DNA from 2 places in the Tissierella sp. MB52-C2 genome. Region 1 is predicted to be linked to the other one. Evidence: riboswitches for the same ligand, from Rfam matches in the RefSeq annotation. Region 1 holds a riboswitch; the other holds the start of a gene.
What was found. A riboswitch is a leader RNA that binds a small molecule or an ion and turns the genes downstream of it on or off. The one in region 1 is predicted to bind S-adenosylmethionine.

Region 1 (16,294 bases):
ACTTAAAAATTCATAAGCATTATTTATCTGTTGAAATATTGTAGTAGCATCTGGTGATTTATTTAAATCTGGATGGTATTCCTTTGCCTTTTTTCTATAAGCAAGCTTTATTTGGTATTTATCTGAATCATAAGGAACACCTAGTAAATCGCAACTCTTTTCATATTTATTTTTGAACTCAACATTTGGATTTACATAAGTATTTCCATATCCTGTATTCTGATAGTTGCCGCCATAATTACTATATCCGCCATATCCACTGCTTCCTCTTTGGGAGTTTTGATATTCTGCCCATTGTCTAAACCTTTCCTCCCATTCTCTTTGCTGTTCAGCTTGCCTTCGCTGCTGTTCTCTTCTTATCTTTTCTTCTTCTATCTTTCTATATTTTCTACCATATTCATTAAATGTTCCAAATTCTGCCTTTTTACCTTTTATAAAATTATCTGCATGGTCGAATAAATATTCAGTTACCATATATTTTACATATTTTAAGTAGGATACAAACTTTGTCCCTAGAATTGGAAATATAATAAGAAATAAAATTCCAAAAAAAGTTAAGGGATTGAGTAGCAAGGCGGGTCCTAACATCATAATTAATAAGCAACCACCCATGGATATAAGACCTACTACTCCCCTTCCTACACTTATTACAATTCCAACTATAAGTTCTACAATACCAATAAAAACATCAAATATTGCAGAAGTAATACTGCCAACTCCATATAAAGTTTTACCCCATGCTTTTTTTAATATATTCATATAGTATTAAACCTCTCTTTATTAATTAGTTCTATGTCCTTTGTTCAAACTTTTCCTTACACTTTGGACAAGTAACCATGATTTTTCCTTTTTTCTTTGGTAATCTTAAGCTTGCATTACAATTTGGGCACTTAATATATTTATGAGTTTTAAAGTCCCTTACCTTGCTTTGAGTTCTTTTGAACCGTGAATAAAGGGGACTCATAAAAATTGCAAACTTATAGTTTTCCATTCGACGTTTATTTATATTTTTAGAAAATATTCTATATATACTTATTACTAAGGGAATATATCCAATATAAATTAGTATAGGAATATTAATTAATCTAGCCAGTAAAGTCAAAATTAAAGCTAAAAATGTTAATACCATTGAAAGTTGATCTCCGCCATATCGACCAGCCATAAACTTATTTAACCATTTCATATACATTGCCCCTTATCTATATTTTGTTAATATTTTACTATTAATACCCTAACTTTGCAATATATCTCATATCATTTAATTAAATACTCTACAAACTTTCTAGATGCCGGAGAAAGAGAAACACCTCTTAATGAGCAAATTCCAATACTTCTTTTGGGAATACTTTCAGTAAGATTAATTTCATATAGTCTTCCCTCTGATAAATAATCCTCTGAAAATTCCTTAACTACACAGGCCAAGCCTAAGCCTATTTGTGCAAATTCCAACAGCAAATCATGGGACCCTAACTCAATCTCTGGATTTATTTTTATACCCTTGGAAAAAAGATATTCCTCTACATATTGCCTCGACCTAGATCTATTATCTAAAAATATTAAAGGATATTTTAAAAGTTCACCATATGTAATAGGTTTTGAAACTAAGTCTTTATATTTCTCTCCACCTATAAATATATCATGAATGTCTTTACATTTTCTTATATATAGTGAATTATCTTCTATTGGCAGATTGCATATTCCGATATCTATTTCACCTGATTTTATCAAATTACGAAGGTCATCTGTAGTCCGATTAATTATTTTCAATTTAATTTTGGGATAGTCTCTATAGAAACTCTCCAGATATGGTAATAAGTAGTACCTAGAGATTGTATCACTAACTCCAATTTTTAACTCCCCTTCATTTAAATTCCGTGATTCTTTTATTTTCTTTTCCCCTGTGTCCAATAAACTAATTGCTGAACTAGTATATTCAAATAAAACCTTTCCCTCATTTGTAAGTCTTACTCCCCTTGGAATTCTAGTAAAAAGTCTTACTTTCAGTTCGTCTTCTAGTTGTGCTATAGATTGACTTACTGCAGGTTGTGTCATATATAATTCTTTAGCAGCCTGTGAAAAGCTTCCGCACTCAGCTACTTTATTAAATATTTTATAAAGTTCTAACCTGATAGACATATAACCACTCCTTATATCTATTATATCATATACCTATTTTACTTATACCATAAAATATTATATATTAAAAATATAGAATATGAAAAGGAGCGATATAAATGGAAAGAGTAGTAGGAACTGTTATTAGAGGTTTAAGAACACCTATTATTGAAGAAGGAGATAATATTGTAAATATAGCAGTTGACTCTGTAATTAAGGCTTCCAAAATAGAAAATTTTACAATTCAAGATAAAGATATAATTGCTATAACAGAATCCCTTGTTGCTCGTGCCCAAGGAAATTATGCTGATATTGATGATATTGCAAAAGATATTAAAGGAAAATTCAGTGGTGAAACTATTGGTGTAGTATTTCCTATTTTAAGTCGTAATCGTTTTGCCACTATATTGAGGGGCATCGCTAAGGACGTAAAAAAAATAGTATTAATGTTAAGCTATCCTTCAGATGAAGTAGGAAATCATTTGGTAGACATAGACACGCTTGATTCAAAAGGAATCAATCCTTGGACAGATACATTAAGCGAAGATGAATTTAGGGAGTGCTTTGGATATACTTTTCATCCCTTTACTAATGTAGACTATATTGAGTATTATAAATCAATAATAGCTGAATATGGAACTAATTGTGAAATAATATTCTCCAACAATCCAAAAACTATTTTAGACTATACTAAAAATGTAATTGTATGTGATATTCATACTAGATTTAGAACTAAAAGATTATTAAAGGAAAATGGAGGAGAAAATATTTATGGACTTGATGATATCCTTACTTCATCTATAAACGGCAGTGGATATAATGAAAAGTATGGTTTACTTGGCTCAAATAAGTCAACAGAAAATAAAATCAAACTATTTCCTAGGGATTGTCAACCGGTTGTAGACAATATTCAAGAATTGATTAAGGAAAAAACAGGTAAAACTGTTGAGGTTATGGTCTATGGGGATGGTGCCTTTAAAGACCCAGTGGGAAAAATCTGGGAACTGGCAGACCCTGTAGTCTCTCCTGCTTACACTCCTGGTTTAGAAGGAACTCCTTCAGAAGTAAAATTAAAATATTTAGCAGATGATAAATTTGCTGATTTACAAGGAGATGAATTAAAATCAGCTATATCTAAGTATATTGAAAACAAAGAATCTTCTCTTGCTGAAAATGCCACATCTCTGGGAACTACTCCAAGAAAGCTTACTGATTTAATAGGTTCCCTTTCAGATTTGACCTCTGGAAGCGGAGATAAAGGAACACCTATAGTTTATATCCAAGGATATTTTGATAAGTATACAAAATAATCATATTTATCTACTTCCTGATTACAACGCAACTAAAGTTATTACTCGAACAATAAAATCCCCTATAACACTTGGTTATAGGGGATTTTACTATTTAACTCTAACATAATCTACATATTTATATTCTAAATCATCTTGTTTATGCACTTCTGATTCTTTTACTATTTTCCAATCATCTAATAAGTCTAAGTTTGGTATGAAAGTATCTGCTTCTTCAAAGGATTTGAATATCTTAGTTATATATGCTTTGTTACAATAGGAAATGGTTTGCTTAGCAATTTCTCCTCCCCCTATTATGAAGTTCTCCATCTCATTATTAGGATTTAATTCCTTCAATAATGGAAATAAAGCTTCCAAGGAATTAATCACAACTGCACCTTCGGCTTTATACTTTTCATCTCTAGTTATTACTATATTTATCCTATTAGGCAATGCTTTTCTGTCTGGTAAAGACTCGAATGTTCTTCTGCCCATTACAATAATATTTCCCTCTGTAAGTCGTCGAAATCGCTTTAAATCTTCTGATATTTTATATAGCAAATCTCCATCATATCCAATGTTCCAGTTGTTGTCTACCGCAAAAATTAATATCATATATCCTCCTATAAATTATTTATTATATAGTTTTATTTTAGAATCCAGATACTATTTCCTCATAGCTTTTTATAGCATATTCTCTACCTGATTTAGTTAATTTTATTATATCATCTTTTATATAGATTTTCTCCTTATCTTTAAGTTCTTCTATTATTAATTTCAAAAATTTCTCATTCCATTGCAGATGCCCTCTAATGGTATAAATCCCACTCTCCAAAGCTTCATCTTCTTTGCCCTCATGATTATATATATGAAACATTAAAGATTTTCCTGCGAATTCTATTTTTTGTCGTTTTCTTCGACTAACAATAGTTAATAGCCCTCTGCTAGGTGAAAATATAAACACTAATAAAAATACTACTCCTGTCATAACTGCCATAGAGCCTGCTATGGAAACATCTAAAAGAGATGCTAACTGATACCCTAAAATTCCATTTAATCCACCAATCAATCCACTTAAAACAATCATGCTTTTTAGATTATCTGTAATCAGATATGCTGTGACTGGAGAACCTATCATAAAAGCAATTACTAGAATAGAGCCTACAGATTCAAAAGCTCCAACAGCAGTTATTGAGACTATGGTCATCAAACTATAATGTATTAAAGAAGGTGAAAATCCTAAAACAGTTGCTAATGCAGAATCGAATGTTACTATTTTGAGCTCTTTAAAGAATATTATTACAAATAAAAGATTTATTATTAAAATACCTCCCATGGAATAAATTGCCTTCGCTCCTATATCTACTCCAAACACTTTCATACGATTGAAAGGTGCAAAGGCAAGTTCTCCTAATAATACAGAGTCTGTATCTAGATGAACTGAACTAGCATATCTAGATATAATTACTATGGCTATACTAAAAAGCAGAGGAAATACTATTCCTATGGCAGAATCTTCAGATACTAGCTTAGTATTATTTAACATCTCTGTTAAAAATACAGTAATAACTCCCATTAAAGCAGCTCCTACTATTAAAAAAGGAGAGGTTAAACTATTTACCATAAAAAATCCAATTACTATCCCTAATAAAATCGTATGGGTTATAGCATCTGACATCATAGACATTTTTCTAAGAACTAAAAATACGCCTGGAAGAGAGCATGCTACTGCCACTATAACCGCTATAATTTGAATCTCCATTTGTGGTGACATCTATAACTCCTCCTTTTTAAAATAATTTTCCACATATTCTAAGCCCTTTTCAGTAATTGCCCATTTATTGAAATAATCCTTCTTAGCAAGACCTCTGCTTCCTAAGGATTCTAGTTTCTTTGTAAGTTCTTTTGCTGATTTTGCAGTCATAGATTTATCTGGTTTTATTATAGAGATATTGTGACTATGGTTTAAATCTTCATGATTCATAGCTAAATGATAGAGATTCACCAGTACTTGGTCTTCATTTATGGTCCTTTGCTTCTTTCTATCTCTGAAATATTTCCATATCAACCCTCTATTAGGTGCAAAACATAAACTAAAAATTACTATTATACTTATAACTATTACTATCATTGGTCCCGTAGGTAATTTTGAAACTAAAGAGCTTAATATAGTACCAATAACTCCTGATATTGCTCCAAATAGGGCTGATAAAACTACCATAACAGATAATTTATTTGTCCACTGTCTAGCAGCTACAGCTGGTGCTGTAAGCATAGCACTCATTAAGATAACTCCTACAGTTTGCAATCCTATAATAATAGCTGTTACTATCATAATAAAAAGCAATCCGTTTACTCTCTGTGAAGAGAATCCAAGACTTTCTGCATAATCCCTGTCAAAGGATACTATCTTGAATTCCTTCCAAAATATAAGAACCAATGCTATCAAAACTATTCCCAATATGCCCATTATTTCTATGTCTCTTTTTAGAAAAGTAGATGCCTGACCAAAGATAAATTTTTCTAAGCCTGCTTGATTTGCATTGGGTATTTTTTGAATATAGGTTAAAAGAACAATACCACCTCCAAAGAATACCGATAATATCAATGCTAAGGCACTATCAAATTTAATTCTTGAATATTTTACTATGGAAAGAATAATAAATGTAGATAATAATCCTGAGATCAAAGCTCCTAAAAGAAGTATCTCTGTCTTTTTACTTTGAGTCATTAAAAATGCCAATGCAATTCCTGGTAAGGCAGAGTGAGAAATTGCATCTCCCAACAAACTTTCCTTCCTTATAACAGCAAAACTTCCTAAAATTCCTGATATTATCCCTAGAAGTGCAGAGCCTAAGGATACAATCTGTAGAGTATAATCTGTTAATATCATATTTAACAATTTTCTCACCTACCTCTTTAAAATTTGCCCTGTACTTCTATAAGTCTTTCTTAGATTTTCATCTGTAAACACTTCACTAACAGGTCCACTGGCCATAATCTGAGTATTTAATAATACCACCCAATCAAAATATTCTTCCACAGTTTGAAGGTCATGGTGAACAACTATTATGGTCTTTCCTCTTTCCTTCAATTCCTTTAAAATGGATATTATGGCCTTTTCGGTCTTAGCATCTACACCTTTAAATGGCTCATCCATAAAGTATATATCTGCATCTTGAACCAATGCTCTTGCAAGAAATACTCTCTGCTGCTGTCCTCCAGATAACTGTGATATTTGTCTATCTGCAAATTCTATCATATTTACCTTTTCCAAGGCTTCTCTTGCTTTTTTCTTATCCTCTTCCTTAGGTCGTTTTATCCATCCTATTTCCCCATATCTCCCCATAAGAACTACATCTAAAACATTTGTAGGAAAATCCCAGTCTACAGATTCAGACTGAGGTACATATCCTATATGTTTTCTCTGGGACTTATAGGATGCTCCATTAAATAATACATTTCCTGATACTGGCTTTATTAAATCCAACATAGCCTTTATTAATGTTGATTTTCCCGCTCCATTAGGACCTACTACTGCCATTAAAATGGATTTCGGTATATTAAGATCAACGTCCCATAAAACTGGTTTTGCTTCATAGGCAACTGTCATATCTTCAACTTCTATTATATAATCAAAATTCATATTTCATTCCCCCTTGCTATTTATCTGATTATTTTAAGGCATCGATAATTGTATCTATATTTGCTTTAAATGTTCCTATATAGGTTTCATCATCAGTTCCTGCATCACCTGTGGAGTCTGAATAAAGTTCTCCTCCTATTTCCACTTCAAATCCCTGAGCCTTAACAGCTTCTTGCAATGCTTCAATACTCTTTCGTGGCACTGATGACTCAACAAATATTGCCTTTATCTTCCTCTCTACAATAAACTTTGCCAATTGACGAACATCAGATGTCCCTGCTTCTGATGCAGTACTTATGCCTTGCAATCCTTTAACTTCAAACCCGTAGGCATTCCCAAAATAATTAAAAGCATCATGTGCAGTTATAAGAACTCTATTTTCCTCAGGAATTTCAGATATTCTTTGATTAATATATTCCTCAAGCTTATCAAGCTCTCCTAAGTATTTTTCTAAACTAATATCAAAATCCTTTGCATGTTCTTCATCTAGTTCTTTGAGTCCTTCTGCCACAGTTTTTGCAGCTTCCTTCCAAAGCTTTACATCAAACCAAATATGAGGGTCGAAGCTTCCAGGACTTGAAACAAAATCAATAAAGCTTGATTCATCTATACCTTGTGTTACTGCTAAAATTACTTTCTCACTATCTTCTATATTTTCAAATATCTCTCCCATTTTTCCCTCTAAATGAAGACCATTATAAACTACCATATCTGCATTTTGCATTAGTTTAACATCTCCTGCACTTGCTTTATATAAATGAGGATCAACTCCTGGTCCCATTAATCCTTGAACACTTACATATTCTCCTCCAATGGATTTTACAAGATCTGCTACTAAGGTAGTAGTGGCTACGACCTTATATCCAGTATCATTCTCCTTATTTGGATTTCCACATCCTGATACAAAAGTAGTTAATATAGATACTACCATTATTAAAATCAATATCTTTTTCATTACTTATTCCTCCCTTATTATTTTTGACCCATGGGGACATACCTCAGGATAATTCAAATATTCATCCAATTTTTCTTCTAGCTTTTTATTAGTTACATGCTCTAGTTTCTCTGCTTCATCATGTACTTCCTCAGAATTATATCCTAGTTTCTCCACAAGAAAAACCTCCCACAGAAGATGTCTCCTTCTAATTTTCCTAGCTTCTGTAGCTCCATATTCTGTAAGTTTTATACCTTGATACACTGTATATTCAACATAGCCATCTTGTAATAGCTTTTTTATCATCTCTGATACAGAGGGAGGTGATATATTAAGTGCTCTAGCTATATTCTTATTGCTAACCTGCTCCTTGTCACCACCTAGCTCATAAATCGCCTTTAAATAATCTTCTTTATTTATGTTCATAATCTTCCTCCGTAATTGTATTAAGTTAGGCATGCCTAACTTATGTATATAATACCCTCTTTTAATAGAGTTAACACAATATATTTAAAAATAAAAAAGATAATCTCTGCTCAATACAGAAATCATCTTCTTATTTGTATTATAAATTAAAATTCTTCGCTAATCTATTGATTAAGTTTTTCACTTCTGCTTTTTCAAAATAATAGGATAAGCTTAGTTCAGATGTGCAGAATTTCTTATATTTTATACCAGATTCTTTTACTATATCGAATATCTCTGATGTGACCTTAGCTTGATTTATTCTCCCAGTACCTACTATGGATATTCTAGTAGTATCATTTATTTCCACATCTATAAGTCTATCTACATTGTTTACTATATCCTTCTTTATGGAGGGGAATAATTTCATATACTCTTTTGAGCATATAAAGGATATATTTATATCTTCATCTATTAAATTATTTTCTGCCATTCCAATATCTAAATTATATCTCCCTAATATTCTAAATACATTAGATAATTTGTCTATTTTGTTTGGAATATTTTTTATCCTTACTTCTACTTGGTTATCATCTACCATCAATGATAATATTTTCAATTCTTCCATGCTTTCCCCTCCTATTCTGGTTCCCAATTGGTCTTTAAAGCTATCTCCAACATATATTGGCACGTCATATCTCTTTCCCAAGGCTAAAGCTCTTTTATCAACTACCTTAGCACCTAATCTAGCCATTTCCAAGGCAATATCATAATTTATTTTTGATATTTTACAAGGCCCTTCGTATAATCTAGGATCTATGGAATATATTCCATCTACATCTGTATATATTTCACAAGGACAGTTAAATTTAGCAGCTAAAGCTACAGCAGTAGTGTCAGAGCCTCCCCTTCCCAAAGTTGTAATATCTCCTTTTTCATTAACACCTTGAAAACCTGCTATAACTACTATATTGCCTTCTTCTAAATATTTGTTTATTATACTTTTTTCAATATCTTCTATACTGGCCCTAGTATAATTTCCTTTAGTATTTATTCTAGCTTGTGTTCCTGTCAAAGAAATAGCTTTATGCCCCAAATTATTTAATGCCATGGATAATAAGGATATTGTCTGTTGTTCTCCTATGGACAACAATACATCTAATTCTCTTTCTATAGGATCTGAAGATATTTCTTTTGCTAATTCAATCAATCGATCTGTAGTCTTTCCCATAGCTGAAACTGCAACTACAATATTTTTAGCAGTTCTCTTTCTTTCAATTATTTTTTTAGCTACTTGAATAATTTTATCAGTAGTTTCTAAAGAACTCCCGCCATATTTTTGAACAATCATGAAATCACACCCTTTTTATACTTCTAATCTTGCAGTGAAGTAATCTTTCTTATCTATCTTAAATAAATCTGTCATTCTTTCTAATTTTTCTTTTGATATGGATTTAGTTGTAAATATAATGCCCTCTTTCTTCTCAATCATATTTTCTATAATCCCATTTTCCTTAATATATTTTTCTATTTTATCTTCAGTATTTTCTCTAGTGTCAATTCTCATATAATATTTTCCTTTATATAATCTGTTCATATTATCTAAATCTATATTCACTCCCAAACTCATTTTTGGATAAGTATTGGTTGTAATGTCTATTAAATCACTTAATACTGCATTAGCTGTAGGAAATCTCCCGGCACCTTCTCCAAAAAACCTTAATTCTCCAACCATATCTCCTATAAAAGAAACTAAGTTTTTAGCATTATCAACTTTTCCCAGATAAGAATCCTGACTCAAAATAACTGGCTCAACAGAAGCATAGTATTTATTATTATTTAAGACTGCTGTACCTAACAATTTAATCGTACAATTCATGTTTTTTATATTTTTTATATCTTTAAAATTTATGCTATTGATGCCATAGCATGAGATATTATCTTCATTTATCCTATCTTTAAATGCAATCGTAGATAAAATTCTAAGTTTTCTTCTAGTATCATAACCTTCAATATCATCAGTAGGGTCTGCTTCTGCATAACCTAAATTTTGACTTATTTCTAGGGCTTCTTTGAAACTTAAATCATCTGTTACCATCCTTGTCAGTATATAATTAGAAGTCCCATTTAAAATCCCTCTTATTTCCTGTATTTCATTTATATTTATTTGCTCCTTTAATGGTTTTATAATTGGGATTCCTCCACCTACACTAGCTTCATATAGAAAAAGTCTGTTATTTTTTCTTGCTAAATCTGTTAACTCCTCTAAATATTTTGCTACTACAGCTTTATTTGCTGTGATCACATTCTTTCCTCTACTTAATGCTTCTTTTATATATTCATAGGGCTTATCTAAACCACCCATAACTTCAATAATTACATCAATACTATTGTCTTCGATTATTTCATGAATATCTGTAGTAAGCTTTCTTCTATCTATTTCAATATCTCTTATCTTCTCTATGTCCTTTACCAGTATCTTAGATATATTAATTTCCTTTTTTATAAACTTTTCTAAATAATCTTTTCTCTCTTCTAATATCTGGACAATACCTATTCCTACTACTCCCAATCCTAATAACCCAATATTTAACATTGCTACACCCCTTTTCTTACACTAAACAATATCTTATCCAGTTATCCATTAATATCTGTGAATGATTCCTCCATGTATTTCTAGGTACTAGAGAAAAATCATCATTGGGAAAATAATTTCTAGGCAAATCAGGTGCTAACCCTTTATTTCTATCCCTTTTATATTCATTTTCTAAAGTATCTGTATTATATTCTGGATGTCCTGTAATATATATTGCCTTTCCTTCTCTTTCAGCCAATATATATATTCCCACATCATTAGATTTAGATAAAACCTCTAATTCCCTTATATCTCTTATATCCTCCTCCCTAATTTCAAAATATCTAGAATGTGGGGAGATTATTTCTTGTTCAAGCCCTTTAAATAATAGAGAATTTCTTCCTATGATTTCATGACTAAATATTCCTACTACCTTTTTATCAATGATGTGTTTAGGTATTTTATAGTTATAATATAGTCCTGCTACTGCTGCCCAACATAGATATATAGTGGACTTAACATATTTATTAGAATAATCCATTATAAGCTTTAACTCATTCCAATAAGATATATCATCAAAATCCACAAATTCTAAGGGGGCACCTGTCATTATCATTCCATCATAGTTTGTATTTTTTATTTGCTCTAATGTTTTATAAGCTCTTTCTAGGTAATTCAAGTTTGTATTTTTAGGTTTATGTGATCTTACATATAGAAAATCTACCTGTATGTCTACAAAACTATTTCCCAATAATCTTAATAGTTGATATTCAGTATCCAATTTATTTGGCATTAAATTTAATACTAATACCTTTAGAGAATCCTGAGAGTCGCCTTGAAGATCAATGTCTATATTATCCTTTCTTAATAAATCTATTGCTAAAATATTTTCATTGATTACTAAACCCATATATTAGACCCACCCATATATACTAATCTCAAGCCTTCATTTAAATATTCGATTTCCTTTTTCATCTTTTACTCCCCCTTTTATAATTGAAAAATCCCTTCTAAGATAAGAAGGGATTTTTTATATAAAAATATAACTCCACTTCTTATCTCTCAGTTTTCACCGCAGGAATTAGCACATTTTTTAAGCCATAGCTTAAAACTGTTGCTGGGTTTCATTGGGCCAGTCCCTCCACCACTCTAGATAAGAAAATATTAAATTGTAATTAAAAAAACCTTCTTAGCTAATGCTAAGAAGGTTGATTTTCTATGAAATCTCTCTTATCGGCATTAGCAGAACCACCTTGTTAAATAACAGGTTGGCGTAGGGTCATAGAGCTAATTCTCTACCCTAACTCTTGATAAGTAAAGCTATTAAGTTATTAATCATATTAGCATAGGGGTCTAAATATGTCAACAATATTTTTCCTATGCTTTAAAATTATATATTGGCCTTATTATATCTACAATCTTGGCAGTTTCAGTAATATTATTGAGTATTTCTTCTATAGGCTTATAGGCAAAAGGCGATTCATCTAATGTGTATTCATTTACTGATGTAGAATATATACCTTCCATACTTTTTCTAAAATCATCTAAATTAACAGATTCCTTTGCAACATTTCTGCTCATAAGTCTTCCTGCACCATGGGGAGCTGAATAGTTCCAATCTGGATTTCCCTTTCCTATGGCAACTATGGAACCATCTCGCATGTTTATAGGGATTAAAACTTTCTCTCCCTCATAAGCTGATATAGCCCCTTTCCTAATAATATTATCTTTGAAATTAATATAGTTATGAATGGTTTCAAAGTAGGTAAACTCATGCAATCCTTTTTTAAATAAAGATTGTAGGATGATATCTACCATCACTTCACGATTTAAGCTTGCATATTCTTGACAAATTTTCATATCATGTAAATACTTTTCTCTATATTCTCCAGTTAAATAACATAATGCTTTTGGATAGCTAGGTTGGAGATTATCATATTCCTTTTTTAGTTCTTCAAGCACCTTCTTTATTTCTTTTCTTTTACCTTCTGCTTTATATCCAGTAATTATTTCATCTCTTTTAATAAAGTAATCTTCTTTTCCACTACATAAATCTATAGCTAGCCTTTGATATATCTCTGCAACTTGTTTCCCTAGATTTCTACTGCCTGAATGGATCACTAAGTATTTGTTGTTTTTACTATCTACTCCGACTTCAATGAAATGATTGCCTCCACCTAATGTTCCTATACTTCTTTCAATTCTTTTGGTATCCTTCAAATCTCTAAAACAATATAAATCATTTAATTTGTCAAATTTGGATTTCCTTTCATTATGAGTAGATTTGCCTGACGGAATTCTTTTGTGTATTATATCATCTAATTTAGGTAAATCTATATCTATATGTCCAAGCTCTACAGTAAGCATGCCACATCCTATATCAACTCCAACAATATTGGGTATTACCTTATCTCCCATATCAGCTGTAAAGCCAATTACACACCCCATACCTTGATGAACATCAGGCATTATTCGAACTTTAGAATCCTTAACAAAATCTTGATTTAGTAATTCAAGTATCTGTTCCTTTGCACCATCTTCAAGATTATCGGTAAAAACCTTTGCTATATTATGTTCTCCTTGTAATTCCATAAAATCACATCCTTATTTAATCATATTATATATTAAGTGTAGCTCTGTTCTTTCCCTCTCTCTTAGAATTATACAGAGCCATATCAGCTCTTTTAACTACGGATAAAAAGTCTTCATCATCTTTATTAAAATAAGAAGCACCTATTGATATAGTTATATGATATTTTTCTCCTTGACTTTCATATTGAAAATCTTCTACATCTTTTAATATCTTATCTGTAAATGAATTTAAGCTTTCTTCTTTTAGCCCCTCACAAATAAGAATAAATTCTTCCCCTCCCCATCTATAAAGAAAGTCTGTTTTCCTTGTAGATTTGTTTATGATTTCTACAAGATTTCTTAAAACTCTATCCCCTACGTCGTGCCCATAACTATCATTTATTTTTTTGAAATCATCTATGTCAAAGATAATAATGGCAAAAATACTATTATATCTTTCAAATGAATAAAATGTTTCTTGCAACTTTTTTGTTGCAGCTCTCCTATTAAAAGCCTTAGTGAGTTCATCTATATTTAATTCTTCTCTTAATTTTTTATTAGAATTTTGATAATACCAATGTTCTAGAATTAATACTACTAAAATTCCTATAAGGATTAATCCAAGTGATAAGACTCCTACCAGTGTAATCATTTTAGAAATAGCTTTATCACCATCCTTAGAAATTTCGTCTATATATGGTTGAATTTCATCGAAATAAACACCCATTGCAATAATCCAGTTATATTCTTTATATAACTTTGCATAAGTTAATTTTTCAGCAACTTCATCACATGTTTTCTTTTTAAAAAAATAGGTAAAATGTATTTCCCCATTTTCTTTAATTCCATTGAGTTCTGTCAGGTAAGGATAATTACCTTCAATATCTTGCATTTTTGTAGATAAATACATACCTTCTGTGTCTTTTAGATTTGGATGAATAAGCCGGATAGCATAATTATCTCCACCTTCATAATTTACAACCTCATTAATCCAAATATAAGCATCATTTTCAAAACTATCACTATGTATCCTTTTTTTTATGGATTCCATGGTTGCATATTTTATGTAGTCTTCAGTAACTCCATAAAAAATATAGTACTTTCCATAATTATCTTCATTATATACTATCGACTCTTTCTTTAAATCATCAATATAATCATAGATATTTCTTGTATTCTCCATATATTTTATATTATTTTGATATAAGATTTTATCTGTAAACCTATCCAATATAAATATGTCGAAAGTCCCTTTTATAGTTCCTGTCTCAAAGTAGTCAATGGTTTTTTCTAAAAAATCACCTTTCTTTGATTCATAATATTCTCCTATAACTTTAGCAGCTCTATTTATACGGTTTCTATTTACTTCTATTTTTTCAACTTTTATTTGTTGAATATTATTTATCATATTATTAACAGAATCCTCAAGAAAATCCTTTTTCATATCTATAATCCGATCTTTAGTATATTGAGCATATAATACTTTTACATCCTTAAAAGTAGATATATAACAATAATTCACAATAACTAATAGAGAAACTATGGAAAAGATAAGTAGAAAAACATATAGTTTTCTTACTCTCTCTAGGTTATCAATTCTGTCAATTAATTTATATATCCGCTTTTTCAATTGGACCATCCTTTCAGATTACTAATTACCTTGCTGTTTATGATTTTATTGTATCATAACTGTTTTAATAGTTGTAACTTGTTACATAAAATTAGTTGAATGTTAAAAAATACTCCAGTCTTTAATGACTGGAGTATTTCTTAGTTAATATTTAAATCTACTAGTCTACCTTCTTCAAATCTTATTATATCATCATAATATTTAGTAAAATCCTCGTTCACTTTATGAGTAACAAGTAAGACAGTAAGGTCATCTCTTTTTAATAAATATTCTTCTATTTTTCTTCCAAGCTTATTATCTAAAGAAGAGCTAATTTCATCTAATAGCAGAATTGGAGTATTTCTGACTAATGCTCTAGCTAAAGAAATCCTCATCTTCTATTTCACGACCAAGCTTGATATTTTCTTCTATGCTTCCCTTGAAGATATAAGGCTCCTGATCAACTAATGCAAGATTATCAACTAAATAATATTCTTTTATAGGAATATTATTTGCGAGAACTTCTCCCTTGCAATCTCCATATTCGTCATTGATTGCTTTTAATATCGTAGACTTTCCTGAACCACTTTCTCCTACATTTAATATATCCTTAGCTACAAAGAAAACACTCATTCCAAGGACTATAAAATATGACATATAGGAGCAAATCATTGAAAGCACTTGTAGAAGTACCCTTAGATTTCTACTTTTATATATAGCAGACCCCGTTGTAATATTTACCTGCTGAAATTCATTATTAGTATAATCCTCCGCTCCATAGATTTTAATAACTCGATGTCCATTAAATCTATCTGAAATATATTGATTGAAGTTAGACAGTTCTTCGTACTCAATGGTCTTAATCTTAGATATTACATTTTTCATAAGCTTCGGCACTGCCAATGGAATAAAACATGTTACTAGAGCTACAGCAGCTATTGTAAGATTCAAAAATGTCAGTCCAATGAAAACAAATACAATTCTGCTTACTAAAAAAAGAATGTACGTAATACTTTCATAAAAATCCATTCTTATGGCATTTAATTCATTATTGAATAATGATATATAATGCCCTATATCTTTTTTTCTATTATTTTCAATGGATTTAGAAATAATGCTTTTAAATAATCCTCCTTTTAAATCCATAGTG
Region 2 (16,294 bases), 820 kb from region 1:
ATGGAGTGTCACCATTAGTTATCTCTTCTGTATATCCTGGATCACCTAAAGTCCCACCTGTATTTAGATCATATCCATCAGCCTTACCAAAAACCTTATTCCCCAAAATATTTATCTTTACTGTTTCTGCTACTCCTACATTATATTCAAATATTTCTTCTTTTCCATTGACGTCTTTCTTTAAATCTACTGCATATGTGCCATCTTCATTTAACAACTTCTTATCTGTTTTGTATCCTGTAAATAAAGATCTTCCTGCATAAGTGGAGTTTGCTATCTGTATTAAATGACCCTTTAATTCTGCTATCTCATCTCTTACTTTATCTAAATCATCTGTATTTGTTCCGTTAGCTGCCTGCACCGTTAGTTCATTTGCCCTATGAAGCACTGCCTTGATTTCCTTTAGAGCAGATTCTGTTTCCTTCATCCAAGACTGAGCATCCTTAGCATTTCTAATATATTGTTCTACTTTGGATATATCTGTATTAAATTTTAATGATTTACTAGCAGCAATTGGATCATCAGATGGAACTCTAAACCTTTTCCCTGCTGTTGCCTCATATTGGAGCCTTTCTAATCTTTGTAATGTACCGTTTAAATTATATGTCATGTTGTTAATCAACATATTGTTCGTTATCCTCATCTATATCACCTCTTATTCACTCTTTTATCGCCCAACTAATCCCAATCTATTTACTGTAAGATCTATTATCGCATCCATTGTGCTTATCATTTTTGCTGCTGCCACATAGGTATGTTGATATCTTACCATATCTGCCATTTCTTCTTCTAAGGACACACCTGATATAGAGTTACGTTTTGTTTCTATATTGTTACGTATTAATTCTTGTGTTCCATATGCTCTTTTTCCTTGAAGACTATCTACTGCTAAGGATGATAATATTGATTTAATAAAATCGTCTGGAGTTCCTTGAGATAAGCCATCTCCAAAGAACTTTCTATCTTCCCTTTGGTCTATTAATGCCAATAGATTAGTATTGTCTTCAGCTGCCCCACCAGGATTCTTTGCCGCTGCTATTAACTTTACATCTTCTAGAATTTTTTCATTTACAGTTATAGTTGCTGCTGTTGTACCTACAAAGAAGTCTATTCCATTAACTGTTGATTCATAGCCATATCCTTCCCTATGTTGCTCATTGAATTTTTCTGCAAATCCCTTTGCAAACTCATCTAATTTATCCATATAATAAGGTATTCCTCTATAAATGTTGTTTTTTCCATCACCTTCATACATATCCATTAGCCCTTTTAGTTCACCTGAACGTAGGTTTACTTTTCCACCATTTTCCCAAGTAAATCTCTCACCGATATCTGCTTTTTCATCAAATTTGATTTGGTTGGTATATACGTGGTCTACTATGGATATTCCACCTAAGGATACAGTATACTTTCCATCTGAAGATTCATTTACATTTATATTTACTAGTTTAGACAATTCATCTACCAATACTTCTCGCCTATCCCGTAAGTCATTGGCTGTTCTACCATCTATTTCTGCTGAATATATTTGTCTATTTAGTCCTGCTATTTGACTACTCAAACTATTTACTTTTTTTACATTCATTTCTATGGAAGTTTCGGTGTCTTTCACCATATTTTGCAGTCTTTTAGCTGTTTCATTTAAATGTTTTGTAAAGGCCATGGCGTTTTCCTTTACTGGGTTTCTAAAAGCAACGTCTGATGCATTTTTACTCATTTCGTCTAAGCTGCTATAGAAATCATCCATATATTTTCTAAAACTATTATTAGAAGGCTCTCCCATTAGTTTTTCTATTTCTGTCAGGGAATTTTTCTTTATTTCCCATTCACCCGTTGGACCCATTTCATTCCAATACTTAAAGTCTACAAAAGAGTCTCTTACTCTTTCTACTTTAGTGATTTCTGTACCAGTACCTAGAAATCCTATTCCTGGCATTAGAAATGGGTTTGTAGCCCTTTGTTCTACTCGTTGTCTTGAATACCCCTTTGTATTCGCATTGTCTATATTATGGTTTACAGTATATAAAGCTCTTTGTGATGCAAGAAGTCCTTTTACCGCAGAATTGAATCCATAAAACATTTTTTCTCAGTCCCTTCACTAATCTATCTTCCCACTATTCCTAATCTATTTACTATTGTATCTATCATTTCATCAATAGTATTTATTACCCTCGAATTTGCTGTATATGCGTGTTGGAATTTTATCATATCTGACATCTCTTCATCTAAGGATACTGCAGAAATACTTTGCCTTTTTTCATCTATGGAGACAATTAAAAATCCTTGGCTATTTACTATGTTTCTTGATTCTTCTCTTTCTATTCCTAGACTCAAAACTATGTCCTTATAATATTCATCTGGATTCATATCATAGATTTTCAAAGTCTCTCTTAATTCATAAATTTGTTTTGCTATATCTCCATTTCCTGTTGCATCGTTTTGTGTAGATACTGCTATTTTATTATAATCTGAAAGGTCTGGATTTACTTTAATAGTACCAGCACTATCTATATCTTTAAAGAAATCTTCCCCACCCTTCCCCTGTAAGTCATGACCTTTCTTATGAAGTTCATTTATTGCTTCTGCTATGCTTTTTACTAAAGTATCTACTCTTTCTTTATAATTGACTATAGACTTGTCCCTAACATCTATAAGTCCTGCCAGTTCTCCTGAATTTAGTTCCATTTTTTCGTTAGTGTTTTTCCAGTAGATTTCTGCTAGACCATTTTCTGGATTGTTTTTTATATCTATGCCGTTTACATAGCTGCCACTTACTAAATCTCTTCCCTTTAGAGATATAATTGATTCTCCAAATCTATTTTCATGGATATTAACTGGTATTAGCTGTGCAAGTCTATCTAATAGACCATTTCTTTCGTCTCTAAAATCATTGGCATTTATGTTGCTACCTTGTCCCTCTACTGCCTTAATCTTGTCGTTTAGCTTAGCTACTTGATTCAAAATCCCATTTATTTCATCTACTTTATTTAATATTTCTTTATTTAAGTTTTGCTGTATATTGTTAAGTTGAGTAGATATATGATTTACTGTTTCCGTAAAGGCTACTGCAGATTCATGAACTAACCCCCTCATGGTTAGACTTTCTGAATCTTTATAAAGTTCATTCCAGTTATCCCAAAATCCATCCATTATTTTTTGCAGGCCGCTATTGCTTATCTCATTAAATACTCCTTCTATGTCTTCCAAAGTTCCAGATTTTCCATAGTGATAACCAAAGCTTGCTAGTTCTCGTCTCAATTTTTTATCTAAAAACTCATCTCTTACTTGTTTTATCTGTGAAACACTAACCCCTGTACCAGTTTGAAATCTTCCATCTGTTTTATAGTAATTATCCTTATGTAGAGCAGATTGTCTTACATAATATGGATTATTTGCATTAGATATATTATGTGAAATTGTATTCAAGGACGTCTTTGTTGCTTGTAGTCCTGATATTGATATATATAATCCTCCAAATGACATATCTTACACCTTCCTATCAAAAATACTATTACCATTTTCTTTTACATCTTTGTTACCATAATTAGGACTCATAGGGCTGCTAGTAATTAGGTTCATATTGAAATCAACCCAATCAAGGTTTTCCATTATTAAATCATTGTTTACTTTGTTTCTCAAGGAAAGTTCTTCCATTATATTTGTCATTTCTTCCTTAATATTGGTCAATATTTTATTATCTTCTGGGAATTTTTCTATGACAAAAGAAATAGGAGTGTTTATTGCCACTCCCCAGGTATCTAGAAATCTTTCTCTTTCTTCTTCTAAAAGAGCCATTTGATTTACCAAGACTTCTTCCAGTCTAGTAATTTCTTCTAGTTCCTGTACATTATTAGATATAATTATATCTGTTTTCTTGAAGGATAAATCCCTTAGTTCTATTAAAATCCTTAATTCTTTATTAAGAATTTCTTCTAATTCTTCTTTAAACGTCATTTCTCCACCAACCATTATATTTTTTTATCAAAAGTAATATCTTCAATCATCTTTTCAGCTATTTTCATTCCATCTATTTTATAAGTTCCTGTTTGTACTTGTTTTTTAATATCTTCTACCTTGTCTATTCGTATTTCTTCTAATTCTTTTACTTTCTTTAAAGCGTGTTGAAACTCAATGGCCTGTTCCGATAGTTTAACTTGGTCTTTATCTTTTGTGTTATTGTCTTTAACTTTTTTAACACCAGCGTTTTCATTATACACTTTAAAGACATTGTTAATCTTATTTATTCTCATAAAAAAACACCCCTCTTCCCTTTCAATATTATTATCGGTAAGATAAGGTGTTTCTTTAGCTTTTTTATCTTTTTTTTCCATATTTATCTGCTAATCTAAACTTTTCATCTCTTTTACTTAAGTCTAATTTAGACCTTGCTGCATCTACTACTGCACCAAGTTCTCTTTGTATTCCTGAAGCACATTTATCACAAAATCTTCCTGTCCTAATACTTGTGCCACAGCTTTCACATTCTAATATAAGATTACTTCCTTCTCCTATTTCTAGTCTTCCTCCTCTTAGAAAGTCTATAATCTTTTTTGAATCTACTTCTGTCTTTTCACTAACTTCTTGAATATTTGCCCCTGGACTATCATATAGATATTCTCTTACCTTTTGAAAATCTTCTTCATCATCTCTTCTACAAGTTGGACATACTCTAAATCCATCATAATTATAAATCTTTCCACATCTACTACAGTTCTTTACATTCATCTTTTCACATCCTTTTCTTATAACGAATAGGAAAGTTCCACCTTAATATCCTATATAAAGGGACTTTCCCCAAATGAATTTCAAAATGCTACCTTGTAATGCTTCAACAGAGGTCTTTTTTACTTGAGGTTAGAGCAATGGCTCTGACTTCCCTAGCACCATTATTTATAAGTAGTCTAGCACATTCTTCCATAGTTGCTCCTGTAGTTATAATATCGTCCACTAAGAGTATTTTCTTTCCTTTTATTTCCTTGGGACTTTTTATGTTAAATGAATCTTTAAGATTTGTAACTCTATTTATCTTGGTTAAATGAGATTGTTCCTTTGTCCATTTTGTTTTTATTAAATTCTTCTTAGATAGGGGGATATTTAGCTTTTTTCCTATAAAGCTTCCTAATAGTTCAGCTTGGTTATATCCTCTTATGGCTTCTTTTCTATTATGAAGTGGTATATACATTATTAAATCTATATTCTTATGTATGTTATTCTTTGTTATGGTTTCTATTATAATATCACCAAGAGGCCTATATAGATAGTTTTTTCCGTTAAATTTATAATCCCCTATGATTTCCCTAATAAATCTATTATATCCCATGGAATAGCAGATTCTTTTAATATAGGGGGAATTTAATTCTAGTTCTTTATGGAATATTTCCAACCTTCCATAACAATCTTTGCATATATACCCAGTTATATTACTATTATTCTCTTTACAAAAAAGACAAATATTATTTTTTCTGAATAGCAACATAAATTATTCCTCCATGAAAATAGACATATAGCTTCTAATTTTCTTATCTAAGGCTGAATATCTCTTTGTTATTCTATTATTATTTATCATCATAGATAAATACCGTTCTTCTCCTACTAATACTACTAGTTTTCTTGCCCTTGTAATGGCAGTATATAATAGGTTTCTAGTCAAAAGCATGGGTGGTCCCCATGTAATCGGCATTATAACTACTGGAAATTCTGAACCTTGGGATTTATGTACCGTGGTAGCATAGGCTAATTTCAATTCATCTAATTGATTGAACTCATATTCCACTTCTTTTTCCTCATCAAAGAGAACCTTCATAGTTCTATCTTCTTCATCTATATCTATGATAAATCCAAAATCTCCATTAAATACTCCCTCACCCTTATTTATTTCTATTCCATTTTTCACTGTCTTCCATTCAGTAGTATAATTATTTTTTATCTGCATTACTTTATCGCCAACTCTAAATAATTCTCCACCTATTTCTTTTTCTTCCTTATTATCGCTTTTTGGATTTAAAGCTGATTGCAAATGTTTATTTAGAGAATTAATACCTACATCTCCTTTTTTCATTGGAGTTAGGACTTGAATATCCCTTACTTTATCTACTCCATAAAACTGTGGAAGTCTTTCATTACAAAGTTCTACTACTGTATCTAAAATGGATTTCGTATTGTCTCCCCTTAAAAAATAAAAATCCTTTTCTTTTTTATTTAAGATTGGGTCTTCTCCCTTATTTATTTTATGAGCATTGACTATTATCATGCTTTCTTCTGACTGTCTAAAGATTTCATCTAACCTTACTACCTTAATTGCTCCTGACTCTATTATATCTTTTAATACATTTCCTGCACCTACAGATGGTAATTGATCTATATCTCCCACTAGAACTACTCTAGTTCCTGGATTTAATGCTTTAAGTAAAGAATTCATAAGTAATATGTCTATCATTGAAGATTCGTCTATAATTATTAAATCCCCTTCTATGGCATTGTCTTCGTCTTTTCCAAATGCCATACTTTCTTCTTCCATAAATGAGTATTCTAGTAATCTATGTATTGTTTTTGCTTCTTTTCCTGTGGTTTCTGTCATTCTCTTTGCTGCTCTGCCTGTGGGAGCTGCCAATATAACTGAAAGTTCCAAGTCTTCACATATTTTAATTATGGCATTTATAGTAGTAGTCTTCCCTGTACCTGGACCACCAGTAATTACTACTAGACCGTTTTCTAAGGATTCCTTTATGGCTAATATTTGTTTTTCAGCAAATAGAATAGTTTCTTCTTCCTCTATTCTCTTTATTTCTTTTTCCACATCTATCTTTAATTCATCCAATTTTACCTGAGATAATTGTACTAGTTTTTTACTTACATTATTTTCTGCTATATGAAAAGGAGTATAATAAACCAAAGTATCCTTATTGTCTTTAACTATATGAATACTTCCCTTAAGTCCTAGGTTTCTTATGCCTTCTTCAATTAAATTTTCTTCTGTCTCTAATAATTCTTTAGTATCTGATATTAATTCTTCTTTAGGTACATAGGAATGTCCATTTCCAGCCCATTTCATTATGATATATTTTAATCCAGCTTCTACTCTATGAAGGGATTCCTTATTTATCCCCATTTTTTCTGCAATTTTATCTGCTGTTTTAAAACCTATACCATAGATGTCTTCTGATAATCTATAGGGATTTTCCATTATTATATTTATTGTGTCTTTACCATATTTTTTATATATCTTTATTCCATAGTTTACTGTAATTCCATATTGCTGTAAAAACACCATTATATCTCTTACTTCTCTTTGTTCTTCATAGGCTTCAACTATTGTTTCTAGCTTTTTATCTCCAATTCCGCTGATTTCCCTTAGCTTTTCAGGATTATATTGGATGACTTCCAAGGAATCTAGTCCAAATTTTTCTACTATTCTCTTGGCTGTCTTTGGTCCAATATGAGGTATAAGCCCAGAGGAAAGATAGTTTTCTATTCCCTTTAGTGTAGATGGTACTACTATTTCTAAACTTGTAAAAGCTAATTGTTCTCCATAAGTAGGATGATAAATCCATTCCCCTTCCACTTTTACAGTCTCTTCTAAATTAATAAAGGGAGTATTTCCTACTATGGTAACTGGACCATCAGATGTATTAAGTTTTGCAACTGTATAACCATTAGACTCATTTCTAAATCTAACTTCTTCGATGATACCCTCTAGTAACATATACTCGCCTCCCTTATTGGTTATTCACTGGAGATTTATTGAGAGGGTTATCCTCTCAATAAATCAACTTTGTCTGTTTTCTCCCATGGTAAATCTAAATCTTCTCGTCCAAAGTGTCCATAAGCTGCTAATTGACTATAGATTGGTCTTTTCAGGTCTAGATTTTTTATAATAGCTGCTGGTCTTAGGTCAAAATGTTTTCTTACTAACTCCTCTATTTCTCCATCAGTTATTTTGCCTGTACCAAAAGTATCTACATAAATAGACAATGGTCTAGCTACTCCTATGGCATAGGCAAGACCTACTTCACATTTATCTGCTAATCCTGCTGCTACTACGTTTTTCGCCACATATCTTGCCGCATATGCAGCTGAACGGTCTACCTTTGTAGGGTCTTTTCCTGAAAATGCTCCACCGCCATGTCTTGCATATCCACCGTAAGTATCTACTATTATTTTTCTTCCAGTTAAACCTGCATCTCCCATAGGTCCACCTATTACAAATCTACCTGTAGGATTTACATAGTATTTTGTATTTTCGTCTAATAGTTCTTTAGGAATTATTTCCATTATTACATGATTTATTATATCCTCTCTTATGGTATCTAGGGATACATCTCGGCTATGTTGAGTTGATACTACTACATTTTCTATTCTTACTGGCTTGTCGTTATGGTACTCCACTGTTACTTGAGTCTTTCCATCTGGTCTTAGATATTCTAATGTACCATTTTTTCTTACATCTGTTAATCTCTTAGCTAGTTTATGGGCTAAGGATATAGGTAGTGGCATTAATTCCTTAGTTTCATTACAAGCATAACCAAACATCATCCCTTGATCTCCAGCACCTACTTGGTCTAATAAATCTTTAGAATCTATTTTCTGCTCCAATGCCTTATCTACTCCCATGGCAATATCTCCTGATTGCTCATTTATAGAAGTTAGTACTGCACACGTATCTGAGTCAAATCCATACTTTGCTCTAGTATATCCTATTTTTTCTATGGTTTCACGAGCAATCTTAGGAATATCTACATAACATTTTGTAGTGATTTCACCTATTACTAGTATCATTCCTGTAGTCACTGTAGTCTCACAAGCAACTCTTGCATCTGGGTCCTTTTCTAATATTGCATCAAGTATGGAATCAGATATTTGATCACATACTTTATCCGGATGTCCTTCTGTTACTGATTCAGAAGTAAATAACCATTTTTTCATTAAATTCCCTCCCCTTTTAAGTTTGATGTTGCGTTTGACCTACCATCAACTTACTGACGTTCGCTGTGTTAGGTCATTTCCCGCAGTTTCGCAACTCAAATCTATTTACTCACTATGCTCGTATAGATTTGGTGCTCATTGCGTTTGACCTACATCAGTTCACTGTCATTCACTGTGTTAGGTCATAAAAAAAAACCTTCTTAAAGAAAAGGTCTTAGCATTTGCTTTACCTCATCTTTCAGAACTTAGTTCTGCGGGATTTAGCACCTTGTATATAAAATACTGGTTGCTGGGTTTCGTCGGGCCCGTACCCTCCACCTCTCTTGATAAGGAACTATATTTTTTTATCTACATAACATTTTATCATAGTGAAAAATCCTAGTCAACAGTTTAAAATATTGAAACTACACTATAGGATATAATGGCTACAATAAACCCTGATGATACAACACCTAATGATATGGCTAATAAGGATTTCTTAAAATCAAGTTTTAATATAGATGCTATAACAGAGCCTGTCCATGCCCCAGTAGTAGGTATTGGTACAGCAACAAATATAAATAGTCCTATAAGACTATATTTCTTTATGGTACCTGATTTTTTCATAGCTCTTTTTTTTACCCAGCCTATGGTCTTTGAAAAAATCACCGTCTTTTCAAAGAATAACATTATAGGATGAAGTAACTTCAATAAAAACGGAACTATAATTATATTTCCTATTATCCCAAGGATTGTACTATGTATTGGACTAAGTCCTAAAGATATACCTAAAGGTATAGCTCCTCTTACTTCTATTATAGGCAACATAGAAAAAAGAATTACCATAATCTCTATTCTTAATTCTTCTATTAAATCTAGCATAAATATTCCTCCAAATGTTCCGATATATATATTATACCTTTATTGACCGAAGTTTTTCAATGAATAAATTATCATTTCTATGAAATTTATGATTTGTCTATGGTAATATGATGTATATATGGGATATACTTCCTAAAAATTAATTACAAAAATGACATGGGAGATGGTTACATGAAAAAATTAAAGATTAAGGTGCCAAATTTAAAAAAATTCAAATCTAGTAAATTAAAAAATGAAAAAAGTAAAAGTGTCAGGACAATTAAATTCAAATTAATTGTAGTCCCTCTAGTATTTCTATTTACGACAATATTGGTAATTGAATTAAGTACATCCTATTTATTTAAGAAAAATATATTAAACGCAAAGAAAAACAATGGGTTCCAATTGGCAGATCAAGTGATTAATAGAATGAACGATAATGAAAGCTCCATTACAACTATTACTGAAGTATTGGAGAATAATATGAAAGCTACAGCTAACTCAGTAATAAAATATCAAGATAGTTTAAGTAATGAAGTCCTAGATAATATTAAGGATAGTTCAATTATAGACAATATCTATTGGTATAATGAAAATATGGAAATGATATATTCCACAGTTCGTGAAGATATTGGATGGCGTGTACCTCCTAATCACCCACTGGATACCTTTATGAAAAGTACTGAAATTCAAATGATAGAGGAAATCAGACAAGATGCGGCATCTGAAAATGGCTCTTACTATAAATTTGGAGCAGTAAAGGGAAAAAATGGTGAATTTGTCCAAGTTGCTATTTCTGCCAATAGCATTCACGATTTAACTGAAAAATTTGAATATCAAAAACTTGTAAACGATTTATCTAAGTCTGCTGATATAGCATACGCAGGATTTATAGATCCTAATAATAAAATAATAGCCCATAGTAATAATGAAAAAATTGGTACAGAAATAAGTGACGCAAATATTATTGAAGCGATCAGTGAAAGAAAAGGATATTCCTCCATTATCAATAATGGAGAAGAAGTATATGAATTTGTAGTCCCTGCAAATATAAATGGAAGATTTTTAGGTGCTTTAAATATAGCTTTATCTATGGAAGATACTAATGCTGCAATTAATAGAAATATGATTATTGTTTTTATAATAGGTCTTACTTCTTTTATTATATTGGGAACCATATTATTTATCACATCTAGAACCATTGCCAGTAGTCTAAACATAGCAAAGAATCATTTAAATGTAATGGCATCTGGAGATTTTACTCATATACTTTCTCATAAATTCCTGAGTCAAAGAGATGAGTTTGGAGAGATTTCTAATTCCTTAGGAAATCTACAGAGCTTTATTAAAAAGATTATTGGTGATATGTATGGTGCATCTAGTGATTTAAAACTTGCATCAGAAAAATTAGCTTCTACCAGTGCCCAAACAACAATGGTGTCTCAAGAAATTGCCAATACCGTTCAAGAAATAGCACATGGAGCTTACGACCAAGCTCGAGATACAGAAAAAGGTGCTATGACTATAAATGTATTGGGAGAGCTCATAGAAAAAAATCAACAATACGTTGAGGAACTAAATAAAACTACAGATGAAGTTAGGGCCTTAAAGGATGAAGGCAGCGAAATAGTTAAAGAATTAGTAGAAAAAACTAAAATAAATCAAGATTCGGTAGAAGAAATAAATCGAATCATTTTAAATACAAATAATAGTACAGAAAAAATTCACAAAGCTAGTTATATGATCCAAAATATAGCTAGGGAAACAAATCTTTTAGCTCTTAATGCTGCTATTGAAGCCGCTCGTGCTGGTGAACATGGTAGAGGCTTTGCAGTTGTTGCAGATGAAATCCGTAAACTAGCTGAAAACTCCAATGAATTTACTAAGGAAATAGTAAATATAATAGAAGATTTGACACAGGAAACAGAATATGCTGTAAATAATATTGAAAAAGTAAGAGAAGCTACAGAGTTACAAAGGGTAAGTGTAGAAAATACTAATGATAAATTTGAAGGTATCGCAGATGCCATTGAAAAAATTGGAATGGCCATTGAATATGTGATTTCTTCTGGTGACGAAATGAATAGTAAAAAAGAAGACATAATAAATATTATTGAAAATCTATCTGCTATTTCAGAAGAAAATGCTGCGGGTACTCAGGAAACTTCCGCATCTGTTGAAGAACAAATTTCTGCCATGGCAGAAATTGAACTTGCATCAAAGGATTTACTAAATTTATCAGAGGAAATGTATAAAGAAATATCAAAATTTAAATATTAACTCTAAGAACAGGACAGAAAATATAAGATTTTTTGTCCTGTTTTAAATTTTATTTTACTATTTATCAAATTTATAGAGATTTATTCAGATATATATAGATATACTCCGAATTACCAACGTAATCCTTAATACTCATTGAATATCTATGTTTTCTCCTATATATGGCCTATTTTAACCTATTGCATTTTTATCCAATCCATCGTATACTATAATAGTCGAACGAGAGACAACAAGACAAAAGCAGTTAAACAAATGTCGGGGTGTAGCGCAGTTTGGTAGCGCACGTGGTTTGGGACCATGGGGCCGGGGGTTCAAATCCTCTCACCCCGACCATCAAAAGATTGATCTATAGGAAATCCTATAGATCTTTTTTTTAATTTTTGAGACAAAATTAAAAAGTAAGGTCCGTAATGGTTCTGAGCAATATGTTTGTTTATAAAAATCCATTACGGACCTTATAAATTAAAAACATATTTTTTCGAAATCTATTTACGAACCTCACACTTATACTACAAATTTGGTAAAATATCACTCCACATAGAAATTCGAGCCAGCTTCTTCTTTCATTTCTAAGATAAAGAAAAGTCCTGCTCTATCTTTGGAGTTATATTGTGTAACATCCTCAGACATATGACCCGAACTCATTTGCAACAAATACTGAATAGTTATTTTTTCAGAACCTGAATAAGCAATATCCTTATATTCCGGAAAAAAATCCAACACATAATCTGACAACTGGAAGCGGCCTTCACTTTCTGCAATACCGACTCCAATAGATACAAAGGTTTTCGATGCAGAATAGAGATTTTCTCTATTATTGCTTCGGAATCGATGCTCTGCCAAAGTTTATCCATTCTGATAAACATGAATGCCATATACACCCAACTTTTTTTCAATCACAGAAAGTCGAAAATCTGATAACAGTCCCATTTTAACTCCCCTTATAAGTAAAATATAAATTTTCTTATCTACATATCTTTTCATTTTTACGAATTACTTATATAGAAATTATACCATATATATTATATTTACTATGATATATATGATATAATAAACATTTCACTTTCCTATTTAGTATTATAAGAGTTAAATTTTTGTTTAATTCTTTTTTGTCTCTTGGTCAATAGTCATTTGTTCCTAACTTGTAACATAATTGTAACCCAATTGATATATTTAACCTATATAATAATACTTGAGACAAGCAATCTTAGGTAGATTAGGTAAAAAAGGTAAATTATAACGAGGTGATTTAATGAGAAAAAATATTAAGAAAGTTTTTGTATCTATTTTAGCTGCTACAACTATATTTACTTCAACTGGTCCAGCTCTTGCTGCTAAAATTACTGTAAATATGCCATACTCCATATATGAAAATGTTGAGAAAACCAATATTTCTTCTGGAGTAGTTTATGAAAAGATAATGCGTTTCACTACTTCTGGATGGTGGAATATAAACGTACTTAGAGTTAATTTATTAGACCCTTATACTGAACTCAAAGGTCTATTTAATCCAAATGGTATTCCAAGCAGGGACAAGGTCAGTTCCTTAGTGGAGAAGCACGATGCTGTAGCTGGAATAAATGGAGACTATTTCAACTATACTCCACTGCCATCTTCCCTGGGAACTTTAATTAATGATGGTACTATAATATCTTCTCCCATAGAAAGGGACTATGCCCTTCCTAGCTTTTTTGTAGATTTTTTAAATAATGCTAAGATAGACTATATGGATAGAAGTATGGTAGCTACTAATTTATCTAGTGGAAAGAAAGTTATTATAAATGCAATAAATAAGATAACTACTAACTTTGATGTTTTAACTCTTTTAGATAAAAACTGGGGTGCTAAATCCATAGGAAATAAATTTCATTCAGATTTAGTAGAGGTTGTAGTAGAGGATAATGTAGTAACAGATGTGAGAATTGGCAAAGAGGCAGTTAACATACCTCAAAACGGATATGTTTTAGCTGTAAGAGGAGAAGAAAGAATGCAAGGATTAGATCAATTTGCCATAGGAGATTCTATAGATCTTCAATTATCAACTTCCCCAAGCACTGACGAGATTAAGTTTGCCATCGGTGGTGGAAGTATTATACTTAAAGACGGAGAATTATCCCTTACAAATATTAACTCTCAAGGAAATGCTCCTAGGACTGGAATCGGTATTAGTCAAGATGGAAAGGAAATTATTTTAGTAACTATAGATGGAAGAGATAACTCCTTTAAAGGAGTTAGTCAAGAAATGTTTGGCGCAATCCTAAGGGAATTAGGGGCATATAATGGTCTAAACTTAGATGGCGGCGGTTCAACTACTATGGCAATAAAGCCAATAGATGAGAAAAAGGCTACTGTAGTAAATAAACCATCTGAAGGCACTGAAAGACTTGTAGTAAATGGAGTTGGAGTATTTTCCAACGCTCCAGTAGGAGAATTATCCTATATTAAGGTATCAACAGATGATTCTAATATGTTTTTAAACACTTCAAGGAATTTTACAGTAAAAGGATATGACGAGTATCATAATCCAGTTGCATTAGATGAATCTAAATTAGTCTTTTCCCATGAGGGTATAGAAGGAATTATAGAAGGCAATAGCTTTAAGGCTCTTTCAGAAGGCAAAGCTACTATTACTGCTAACTATGATGGTATAATTGCTTCTACTGAAGTTAAAGTATTAGGACCTGTTAAAGATTTAAGTACTGATTTATCTAATTTTTATGTAGATTTGAATAGCGAAAAAGCTCTACCTGCTTTTAGCGGTAGAGATGCCCATGGATATCAAGCTAAAGTTTATTCTAAAGATATTGAATTTACAACTATAAACGATATCGGCACTGTAACTAATGGAGTGTTCCATAGTGGAGATAAATCTCTGGCTGGAGTTTTAACTGCTAAGCTAGGAGATGGAGTTAGAAACATTGTAGTAACTATAGGTAGTGATGGTAAATTAATTGAAGGCTTCGAAAATATCAATAATATAAAGTTTACACCTCAGCCTAGTACAGTGAGTGGTAGTATAAATTTAAGTCAAGAGGCAAAGGAAGGTAAATCCTCTGTAGCTTTAAAATATGATTTCTCTGGAGACACTGGTACTAGAGCAGCATACCTTAACTTCATGGCAGGAGAAAAAGCTGGACTAGCTGTAAATGGTATGCCAAAGAAATTTGGCCTATGGGTTAAAGGTGATGGCAGTGGTACATGGTTAAGAGGCACTATAAAGGATAATAAAGGTGAGACTCATACTATAGATTTTACGAAAAACATAGACTTTGATGATTGGAGATTTGTAGAGGCAGCTATTCCATCCAACGTTTCCTATCCTATAGTTTTAGAAAAAATTTATCCTGTGGAAACAGATGGGCTGAAGAAACCAGCAGGAGAAATATTACTTGATGGACTAACAGCTTTCTATCCACCAGCTTTAGGTAATGTAGTATTACCTACACCTAGTTCATTAAAGGATGATAAAAATGTTAAATCTAATGTTGAAAATGAAGGCTTTACTTTTGCCGTAGCAGCAGAACCAAAGAAATTAAATGATCTTGTGAAATATGATGCTAGTTCAAAAATTAAAGCTAGAATAAATAAAAGTAAAATAGCTGTTTTCTTAAATAGTGTATCAAATGAATTTGCAAATGGATTAAATAACTATGCAAGAATAGATGCATCAAGTGGCTATAAAAAAAATAAACATAAAGATCTTGTTTTCATAAGTGTAAATACTGATAAGAAAGGTATTAGAGCAACTAATTCTAATCAGTGGAATAATTTGAAAAATGATTTAGCCAATATACAGGAAAGTAATATTGTTCTATTCTTAACTACTCCAGTGTTTGGAAGTAATGGATTTACAGATAAATTAGAAGCAGATTTACTTCATAAATATTTAGTAGAAGCTAGAGAAAGAGATAAAAGTATATTTGTAGTCCATGGTGGAAGTTCCAATACTTCAGATTTAAAAGATGGTATAAGATATATTGAATTAAATACAAAAACACCAGCAAAAGCTGATGATATATATGATTTAGGTATTGTAGAGTTTGTAGTAAATGGTTCAAAAGCCACTTATACAATTTCCCCCTTATTTGAAAGACCAGGAGTAAAGGTGAAGTAAAAATAACTCCGATTTCTGAAGCCAGGCTTCAGAAATCGGAGTTATTCCTTATTTATCTACAACTCAATATTTCCTTTTTTAAACTGCTCATAGAGCATCTTTGCTATACCTATACCATTATCCCCGTTAGACATTTCT

Region 2: another riboswitch for S-adenosylmethionine. It lies ahead of metK (methionine adenosyltransferase); the one in region 1 lies ahead of metA (homoserine O-succinyltransferase).

Annotation. Positions count from the first base shown of each region.
Region 1 covers NZ_CP133261.1:3,748,165-3,764,458, reverse strand. Annotated here, with positions in the region: gene RBU61_RS18845 (J domain-containing protein) at 1-759, opposite strand, end outside; gene RBU61_RS18840 (hypothetical protein) at 791-1,183, opposite strand; gene RBU61_RS18835 (LysR family transcriptional regulator) at 1,255-2,136, opposite strand; gene RBU61_RS18830 (coenzyme F420-0:L-glutamate ligase) at 2,235-3,425, shown strand; gene RBU61_RS18825 (dihydrofolate reductase) at 3,516-4,019, opposite strand; gene RBU61_RS18820 (metal ABC transporter permease) at 4,057-5,178, opposite strand; gene RBU61_RS18815 (metal ABC transporter permease) at 5,179-6,297, opposite strand; gene RBU61_RS18810 (metal ABC transporter ATP-binding protein) at 6,316-7,050, opposite strand; gene RBU61_RS18805 (metal ABC transporter solute-binding protein, Zn/Mn family) at 7,079-8,005, opposite strand; gene RBU61_RS18800 (metal-dependent transcriptional regulator) at 8,009-8,410, opposite strand; gene RBU61_RS18795 (aspartate kinase) at 8,550-9,740, opposite strand; gene RBU61_RS18790 (homoserine dehydrogenase) at 9,756-10,985, opposite strand; gene metA (homoserine O-succinyltransferase) at 11,002-11,874, opposite strand; SAM riboswitch class I at 12,017-12,124, opposite strand; SAM riboswitch class I at 12,192-12,281, opposite strand; gene RBU61_RS18780 (RtcB family protein) at 12,342-13,556, opposite strand; gene RBU61_RS18775 (sensor domain-containing diguanylate cyclase) at 13,582-15,165, opposite strand; gene RBU61_RS18770 (hypothetical protein) at 15,306-15,539, opposite strand; gene RBU61_RS18765 (ABC transporter ATP-binding protein) at 15,520-16,294, opposite strand, start outside.
Region 2 covers NZ_CP133261.1:2,931,143-2,947,436, forward strand. Annotated here, with positions in the region: gene flgL (flagellar hook-associated protein FlgL) at 1-643, opposite strand, end outside; gene flgK (flagellar hook-associated protein FlgK) at 668-2,080, opposite strand; gene flgK (flagellar hook-associated protein FlgK) at 2,104-3,483, opposite strand; gene RBU61_RS14965 (flagellar protein FlgN) at 3,487-3,954, opposite strand; gene flgM (flagellar biosynthesis anti-sigma factor FlgM) at 3,969-4,331, opposite strand; gene RBU61_RS14975 (TIGR03826 family flagellar region protein) at 4,315-4,725, opposite strand; gene RBU61_RS14980 (ComF family protein) at 4,829-5,476, opposite strand; gene RBU61_RS14985 (ATP-dependent RecD-like DNA helicase) at 5,480-7,702, opposite strand; gene metK (methionine adenosyltransferase) at 7,750-8,922, opposite strand; SAM riboswitch class I at 9,151-9,255, opposite strand; gene RBU61_RS14995 (small multi-drug export protein) at 9,313-9,783, opposite strand; gene RBU61_RS15000 (methyl-accepting chemotaxis protein) at 9,955-12,042, shown strand; tRNA gene RBU61_RS15005 (tRNA-Pro) at 12,299-12,375, shown strand; gene RBU61_RS15010 (serine hydrolase) at 12,571-12,885, opposite strand; gene RBU61_RS15015 (phosphodiester glycosidase family protein) at 13,295-16,156, shown strand; gene RBU61_RS15020 (rod-binding protein) at 16,213-16,294, opposite strand, start outside.